2 regions of the Methylobacterium sp. V23 genome follow, and region 1 is predicted to be linked to the other one. Evidence: predicted binding sites of a transcription regulator. Region 1 holds the regulator's gene; the other holds the start of a gene.
The links. The regulator LexA, encoded in region 1, represses DNA repair genes until DNA is damaged. The targets are predictions, from matches to a motif close to TGTTCNNNNTGTGTTCNG.
Positions count from the first base shown of each region.

Region 2: ssb (single-stranded DNA-binding protein) is a predicted target of LexA. The motif match lies at 2,307-2,324, and genes of this name have one in related genera.

Region 1 is NZ_PDHT01000017.1:23,439-27,854, reverse strand. Features, by position in the region: gene CRT23_RS16645 (ComEC/Rec2 family competence protein) at 1-2,272, shown strand, start outside; gene lexA (transcriptional repressor LexA) at 2,266-3,018, opposite strand; gene CRT23_RS16635 (DUF937 domain-containing protein) at 3,255-4,034, opposite strand; gene sfsA (DNA/RNA nuclease SfsA) at 4,198-4,416, shown strand, end outside.
Region 2 is NZ_PDHT01000008.1:1,101-5,516, forward strand. Features, by position in the region: gene aroQ (type II 3-dehydroquinate dehydratase) at 1-424, shown strand, start outside; gene CRT23_RS09525 (DUF808 domain-containing protein) at 421-1,413, opposite strand; gene ssb (single-stranded DNA-binding protein) at 1,571-2,161, opposite strand; gene CRT23_RS09535 (NADP-dependent oxidoreductase) at 2,370-3,386, opposite strand; gene CRT23_RS09540 (DUF4174 domain-containing protein) at 3,577-3,975, shown strand; gene CRT23_RS09545 (hypothetical protein) at 4,062-4,416, opposite strand, start outside.

The DNA.
Region 1 (4,416 bases):
TGCGGCGGCGGCGATGGGGCGCATCACGCGCCACCTCGCGGCGCGTCGACCGGGCGCCGGGCTGATCCTGGACTGGTTCCGCGCGGGCTGGCGCCGGGAGATCGAGCAGCGTCGGCTGTTCCCCTGGCTCGCCGTCGCGTTCGGAGGCGGCATCCTTGTGTACTTTCTCGGGACGCAGGGGACACCGTCGCTCCTGGCGCCCCTCGCAGCCGCAGCGCTGCTCGCCGCGACGACGCCGTTCCTCGTCGCGCGCCCGTTCGGTCTGGCCCTGGTGCTCGCCGCGATGGCCGCGCTCCTCGGCTTCGCCGCCGCCGCGGCGCGGGTCCGCTGGGTCGACGGGCCGATCCTCGCCCGCACCACGATCGGTCCGCTGGTGGGCACCATCGAAGGCTTGGACGAGCGGGAGCAGGGGGCACGCCTGATCATCCGCGTCGAGAGTTTCGGCACTCTCGGCGCCCAGGTCCGCCCGGTCCGGGTGCGCGTGTCCTATCGCAAGGCGAACACCCTGAAGCCGGGCGACCGCATCGCCGCGACCGCACGCCTGCTTCCGCCGCCGGAGGCCGCCCGCCCCGGAGGCTACGACTTCGCCCGGGATGCCTTCTTCCGTGAGATCGGCGCGGTGGGCTCCCTCGTCGGCAAGGTCGCGTTGCGGCCGTCAGCCGAGCCGGCGGACTGGCAGGTTCGCCTCGCTGCGGCCGTGGATGCGGCCCGAAACGCCCTGACGCGCCGTATCACCGACGCCAACGGAGGCCAAGCCGGGGCGGTGGCCGCGGCCCTGGTGACGGGCAAGCGCGGCCTGATCAGCCCGGAGACCAACGACATCCTCCGCGCCGCCGGCATCTACCACGTCGTGTCGATCTCGGGCCTCCACATGGTCCTGGCGGCCGGCGTGGTGTTCTGGCTGGTGCGGGCACTCCTGGCCGTCGTTCCGTTCGCGGCCTTGCACTGGCCGATCAAGAAGATCGCCGCTGCCGTCGCCATGGTGGGCGTCACGGCCTACTGCGTCTTCTCCGGCTGGGACATCGCCGCCGAGCGTTCGCTGATCATGACCCTCGTGATGCTCGGCGCGATCCTGGTCGACCGCCCGGCGCTCAGCATGCGCAACCTGGCCATCGCCGCCCTGATCGCCCTGGCCCGCGAGCCGGACGGCCTCCTCGGCCCGAGCTTCCAGATGTCGTTCGGGGCGGTCGCCGGCCTGATCGCCTGCGCGCCGCTGATCGCGGGACGCGCGCTGCAGCGCGATGGGGCCGGCCCGCTCCCCCGGATCTTCGCCCTGGTGACCACCGCGGTCATCGGCACCCTGGCGACGACCCTCGTGGCCCAGATCGCCACCGCGCCCTTCGCCACCTATCACTTTCAGACGGTGCAGCCCTTCGGGCTGGTGGGCAATGCGCTCACCCTGCCGCTGGTCTCCCTGGCGGTGATGCCGTCGGCGGTTCTCGGGATCCTGGCCTATCCGTTCGCACTGGATCAGCCGGTCTGGTGGGCGATGGGCCTCGCGGTGCGGGGGATGCTCGCCATCTCCACCTGGATTGCGGGCTTCGGACACGCCGTCGTGGTGGTCCCGGCCTTCGGCACGGGCGCCCTCGGCCTTCTGGCAGTGGCCCTGATCGTCCTGACGCTTCCGGCCTCTTCGCTGCGCTGGCTCGGCCTCATCCCGGCAGCGATCGGCCTGGCCTGTGCCGCCGCCCCGGACCGCTACGACATCTACATCGATCGTGAGGGGGCAGGCGCAGCCATCCGCGAGCGCAACGGGCGCCTCGCCACCCTTGGACGGCCGCTCCCCTTCGTGCTGGCGCAATGGCTCAAGGCCGATGGCGACGATCGGAGGGTGCAGGACATCGCGGGGTATCAGGGCTCACGCTGCGATGGCCTGGGTTGTACCCTCACAACGCCGGACGGCCGCGTGCTCGCCTTGATCACCGACAAGCGCGCCCTCGGGGAGGACTGCGCCCGGGCCACGATCTTGATCACCCGGCAATCCGCACCCGCAGGCTGTGCCGCGCCGATCGTCGTCGACCGGGATTTCCTGGGATCGCACGGCGCAACCGCCATCCGCTTCACCTGCGATGGGCCGACCCTCGTCACCGCGAAGCATCCCGGCGACGTCGTGCCATGGCGTGCAACCCCGTCACCGCCGCCGTCGGATCAGACGGGACCACGCCCGCAACCGTCGCCACCGTCGGCGACGGCTCTACCGGCGATCCCCGAGCGCACCGACGATCCGTTGGACCCTGCCGGTGAACAACCGAACGGAGAAATCCTTCAGTAGCGGCGCACGAGGCTGACGAGCCGTCCCTGGATCTGCACCCGATCCGGGCCGAGGACCCGCGTCTCATAGGCCGGGTTCGCCGCTTCCAGGGCGATGGATGAGCCGCGCCGGCGCAGGCGCTTCAGCGTGGCTTCCTCGTCGTCGATGAGCGCCACGATGATGTCGCCCGTATTGGCCGTATCCTGCTTGCGAATCACGACCAGGTCGCCGTCGAGGATGCCGGCATCAACCATCGAATCACCGCGCACTTCCAAGGCGTAATGCTCGCCACCGGCCAGGAAATCGGGTGACATCGTCACCGAATGACTCTGTTCCTGGATGGCCGAGATGGGCGTACCCGCCGCGATCCGACCCATCACCGGGATGGTCACCGCCCGACCGCTCTCGTCGGTGGCTTGCGTGGTCGGCAGGCGGGAGACCGATGCGCCGGCCGGCAGGCCCTTGCCTTTACCGCCTTCGACCACGCTCGGCGTGAAGCGTCGAACCTCGGGGGCCGGTGCGGTGCGCGGGGTACCCGAATTCCCGCCCAGGCTCTCCGGCATCCGGATCACCTCGATCGCCCGCGCCCGGTTGGGCAGCCGGCGCAGAAAGCCGCGCTCCTCGAGGGCCGTGATCAGGCGGTGAATGCCCGACTTCGACTTCAGGTCGAGAGCGTCCTTCATCTCGTCGAACGACGGGGGAACGCCGCTCTCGCGCATCCGGAGCTGGATGAACTGGAGCAGGTCCAGCTGCTTACGCGTCAACATGCAGGGCACTCTTCGTTAGGGCCACGGATCGCGGCGGGTGGCACCAGAAACAAACCACGAACACGTTAAACGTTCCGTAAGTGTTCTGCAAGGGTTCCTGTCTAGAGGCCCCTTGCCCAACGCAATGGCGCGATGGGGATTGTGGAACGCGGTGTTGAGTTCGACAGCAACGCTTCAGGTCAGTCGATTGCCCGCGTCTCCGCGATCGCCTGCGTCTCCGCACATGCCGGCTTCGGCTAGCGCTGCCCGGTGCCTCCTGTCTTGGGCCGATCGCCGGGCCCGTGACCGGCCGTCTCGGTCGGGTCGCGGGGATCGTGCCAGAAGGTATCGAACAGGCGCTGCATCGCGCGGGCGTTCTCCTGTTGTACCTCCAGGCCCGTCTGAAACATCTGCTGCATCAGGTCGAAGGGCGCTTCCGCGGAGGACGTGTCCGGCGCGGCCGGTTCGGGCCGGGACGAGGCCGCGAGCCGCGCTGGGCGCGGCCGGACCTGAGGCGCGGGCGCCGCGGGCTCCGGGGCACTGCCGCCGGATTTCAGGAACACCTGCATCATCTCCGACCAGGCATTGGGCGGGAAGCCGAAAGGGTTCGCCTCCGCGCGCGGCGCCGGCGCTGCGGCGGGCGCCTGGTTGATCATGACGTGGACGATCCCCGCCACCACCATGCCCGCCATGATCGGCAGCATCTGCTTCAGGGCCGGCATCGCGACGCCGCTGACGGCGGCGGCCTGTTGCAGAACCGCCTGGCTCAGGTGGGGCGAGCCGAAGAGTTGCTGGACCAGCATGTCCATCTGCGGCGTGGCGCTCGACGCCTTCGACGCGGCAGGCCCAACGAGGTTGAAGAGATGCGCGAAGCCGGTCGGATCCTGGGCGACGTTCCGCTGCAGCCCCATCGTCAAGGCCGGGAGCAGGGCTTGCATCGCGCGCAGGCTCTGCTCCGGCGACAAGCCGAACTGCCGTCCGAAACCCTGCGCGCTGGCGCCCCCCTGCGCCTGAAGGAGATCGAACACATTGAACATGGCGGCCTCGCGGACGGACAACGGCTTTCCCGGTCATCGACCCGGGCGCGCCCCGCGAAGTCTGTCGCATCCGGTCAGCACTGACCAGCCCGGGCGCCTCACCACGGCCTGATTCCCCGCCGACGGGAGCCTGCATCAACCTGTTTCTCAACCCGGACCTGCGATGCGCTTCCCTTCGCCCCTGATCGAGGCGCGCCTGGTGCGGCGCTACAAGCGCTTTCTCGCCGATCTTCAGCTTGCCGATGGATCCCTGATCACGGCCCATTGTCCCAATCCGGGGGCGATGCTGGGACTTGCCGTGCCGGGCGCGCGCGCCCTGCTGTCCGACGTCCGCAGCCCGACGCGCAAGCTGCCCTTCTCATGGGAATTGGTGGAGGCGGAC
Region 2 (4,416 bases), on a different contig from region 1:
TCTGCTCGGCCAGCGCGAGCCCCACATCTACGGGCACGCGACGCTGGCGGACGTGGAAGCCCGGTGCCGGACCCTGGCCGCGGACTTCGGTCTCGCCGTCGCCTTTCACCAGAGCAATGCCGAGCACCAGCTCATCGACTGGATCCAGGCCTATCGCGTGGGCTCGGCCGGCATCGTGATCAATCCGGGCGCCTACACGCACACCTCGATCGCCATCCTCGATGCCCTGAACGCCTGCGAGGTGCCGATCATCGAGTGCCACATCTCGAACGTGCATCGGCGCGAAGCCTTCCGCCAACATTCCTACGTCTCGCTCGCCGCGACCGCCGTGATGGCGGGCTTCGGCACACACGGCTACGAACTCGCCGTCCGGCACATCGCCCACCTGCGCGGCGCCTCCGAGACCTCGGGCGGGCTGACTTAGACGGCCCTGGTCCGCAGCCGGGCCAGGCTGTTCCAGGCCGGCGCCAGGACGAAGCTCGTCACCGGGATCAGGGCTGCGCCGATCACGAGACCGACGAGGCCGGAGCCCGCCGCGGTGACGAGCCATTCGACCGTTCCGGCGAGAGGACCTGCGACGCCCGCCGCCCCGGCCGCCGCGGCGTGGATGGCGTGGCCGATCTGGGGCAGGCCGTAGCCCTCGAGGCCGTGCACCAGGATGCCGCCGCCGACCCAGATCATCGCCGCGGTGCCGACGATGGCCAGGATCTTGAGAAAGCCCGGCATGCCCTTGACCAGGGCGCGGCCGACACCGCGCACGAGGCTGCCGAAGGCCGAGCGCGACCCGTTGGCGGCCATCGCGACCCCGGCATCGTCCGCCTTCACGATCAGGGCGACGCCGCCATAGACCGCGATCGTGATCCCCACTGCGACGACGGCCAGGACCGTCGCCTTCATCCAGAGGGAGCCCTCGGGCAGGGCCGCGAGGGTGATCGCCATGATCTCGGCGGAGAGGATGAAGTCCGTCTTGATCGCGCTCGAGACCTTCCGGTCCTCCAGGGCCCGGGCGTCGCCGGCGGCCTCGTCGCGCTTCGCCTCGTGGGCATGGGCCAAATGCGGGAACAGGGCCTCGTAGACCTTCTCGGTGCCCTCGTAGGAGAGATAGGCGCCGCCGAGCATCAGCAGGGGCGTGATCGCCCAAGGCGCGAAGGCGCCGAGCGCCAGGGCGGCGGGCAGCAGGAACAGCAGCTTGTTGCGCAGGGACCCCAGGGCGATGCGGCCGACGATGGGCAATTCGCGCTCGGCGGCGAAGCCCACCACGTAGCGGGGCGTCACGGCGGCATCGTCGATGACGACGCCGGCCGCCTTCACGCCGGCGCGGCCTGCCTGGGCCGCGACATCGTCGAGGGAGGCCGCCGCCACCTTGGCGAGGCCCGCGACGTCATCCAGAAGCGCGATCAGTCCGATGCTCACGGGAACCCCTGCCTGCCGGGCCGCAGCCCTGCGCGCGGAAGGTCGCGGCGAGCTTGGCCTTTACAGGAGACGAACGGGGCGGCGATTTGATCCCGGAGCCGTGCCGATGACCGTCGGGACCTGGCGTCCCGCTCGGTCATCGGCCCTGGCGTCGACCCTAGAACGGGATGTCGTCGTCGAGGTCGAAGTTCGGCTTGGAACCGCCGCCACCGCCGCCGCCGCCGCCGCCGCCGCCCGAAGCGGGCCGGCGCTCGCCGCCGCCGGAGGAGCGGCCGCCGCCGTATTCCCCGCCGCGGTCGCCGCCGCGTCCGCCGCCACCGCCACCGCCGCCGAAATCGCCGCCACGGCTGATCTGGCCGCCGCTTTCCTCGTCCATGCCCATCTCACCGCCGCCGCTGCGGCCGTCGAGAAGAGTCAGCTCGCCACGGAAGCGCTGGAGCACCACCTCGGTGGTGTACTTCTCGGCGCCGGACTGGTCCGCCCATTTGCGCGTCTGGAGCTGGCCCTCGATGTAGACCTTCGAGCCCTTGCGCAGGTACTGCTCCGCCACGCGGGCAAGATTCTCGTTGTAGATCACCACCGAGTGCCACTCGGTCTTCTCCTTGCGCTCGCCCGACATCTTGTCCTTCCAGGACTCCGATGTGGCGATGCGCAGGTTGACCACGGGATCACCGGAGGCGAGGCGCCGTGTCTCGGGGTCGCGCCCGAGATTGCCCACCAGGATCACCTTGTTCACGCTGCCGGCCATGCCGCTCTCTCCTACCGATCGATCTCACTGCGCGCTGCGACCCCGAACCACCGGGACGCCGCCCTGTCATGGGCCTCTCGGCCCCCGGCGGCAATCGCGGTCGGCGGGATGTCCCCGTGACTCTCAGGGCAGCGTGGCGCCCGTATGTTCTATCTTTGTTCTGCCATTTCGGCAAGGCACCCCTGGGGGGAAGCGCCCTGCTCTCCGCTCAGCGGATCCGTACGATGAGCTTGCCGAAATTCCGGCCCTGGAGCAGGCCCGCGAAGGCGTCCGGGGCCTTCTTGAGACCGTCGACGATGTCTTCCCGATGGACCACGAGGCCCTCGCGCAGCCAGGCCCCGACGTCCTGCAGGAACGCGGATTCCTGCGCGGCGAAGTCCCAGACGATGAAGCCCTGGACGTGCAGGCGCTTCGACAGGATCGCGCGCATCAGCACCGGCACCCGGTCGGGACCGGGCGGCAGCTCGGTGGCGTTGTAGCCGGAGACGAGGCCGCAGACCGGGATACGGGCGAAGTTGTTCAGAAGCGGCAGCACCGCGTCGAAGACCGCGCCGCCGACATTCTCGAAATAGACGTCGATCCCGTCGGGGCAGGCGGCGGCCAGCGCATCCGGGAAATCCTCGGCGCGGTGGTCGACGGCCGCGTCGAAGCCGAGGGTGTCACGCAGGAAGGCGCATTTCTCGGGGCCGCCCGCGATGCCCACCGCGCGGGCGCCTTTGCGCTTGGCGATCTGTCCGACGAGGGAGCCCACCGGTCCGGTCGCGGCGGCCACCACCACGGTCTCCCCGGTCTTGGGCTGCCCGATGTTGAGGAGGCCCGTATAGGCCGTCATGCCGGGCATGCCGAGGATGCCGAGGGCGGTGGTGACCGGGGCGGCCTCGGGATCGAGGCGGCGCAGGCCGCGGCCGTCGGAGACGGCGAAGTCCTGCCAGCCGCCGAAGCCCACCACCGTCTCGCCGACACGGTAGTCGGGATGCTGGGACTCGATCACCTCCGCCACGGTGGCGCCCACCATGGTGTCGCCGATCGCCACCGGCTCGGCGTAGGATTTCGCCGCGCTCATGCGTCCGCGCATGTAGGGATCGAGGGAGAGATAGTGGTTGGCGAGCAGCACCTCGCCCGCCTTCGCCACCGGCATCCGCGCCTCTTCGAGCCGGAAATGCGAGGCGTTCGGCTCACCGTGCGGACGGGCGGCGAGGACGATGCGGCGGTTCACGTTGGTCATGCGGGGCCTCCGGGGGTTCGCGAAGCGTTTCGCGATGGGCGACGGGTGCGCGGCGGCCGCGCCCGGTCGGGAGATCCCCCGACAGATGGGACGGAAGCGGCCGATGACAATTCCGCGCGGGTCGGGCGACGGGTCCGGGGTGTCCTCCCCGCGTTGTCCCGGGACGGGGACCGGCACGGGAGAGGTCAGGATGGCACGGGGATGGCGGATGATCGGGGCGATGCTGCTCGGCGTCACGGCGGCCCAGGCGGCCGAGAACCCGCTGGCGCGCGACCGCTGGAGGTCGCGGGTGCTGGTGATCTCCGCGCCCGAGGCCGGCGATCCGCGCGTCACGGCCCAGCGCGGCGCGCTGGAGAAAGCCCGCGCCGGCATGAAGGAGCGCGATCTCGTCATCCGCGAGGCCTTCGGCGACACGCCTGAGGCACTGCGCCTGCGCGCGGCCCTCGGACTGCCGGGAGACGGCTTTCGCGTGGTGCTGGTGGGCAAGGACGGCGAGGCCAAGCGCACAGAGACGGCGCCGATTCGGGCCGACGCGCTGTTCGAGACCATCGACGCGATGCCGATGCGTCGGGACGAGCGCCGCCGCTGAGGCGCGGACGGGCAGCCGACGAAAAAAGGGGCCGCACGCGGCGGCCCCTCCGAGAATCCGATCGCGAATCAGATCGGGCGATCCGATCAGTAGCAGCGCTCGACCAGCACCCGGCGGTAGCCGTAGGGCGTCCAGCGCACGCGCGGGACCGTGTAGCAGCCGCCGCCGTAACCGTAATCGTAGGCGCCGTAACCGACCGGGGCGTAGCCGTAGCCGTAACCCGGGCCGTAGCCACCGTAGAGGCCACCCGCCGCCAGGCCGAGGCCGACGCCGAGACCCAATCCGCCGAGGCCGTAGCCGTAGCCGCGCCCGTAGCCGCGGCCGTAATAGCCGCCGCGGTAGCCACCGAACCCACCGCGATAGCCGCCGAAGCCGCCGCGATAGCCACCGAAGCCGGCATTGCGGAAGCCGCCGCCGCCGAAGCCGCCCCGGAATCCACCG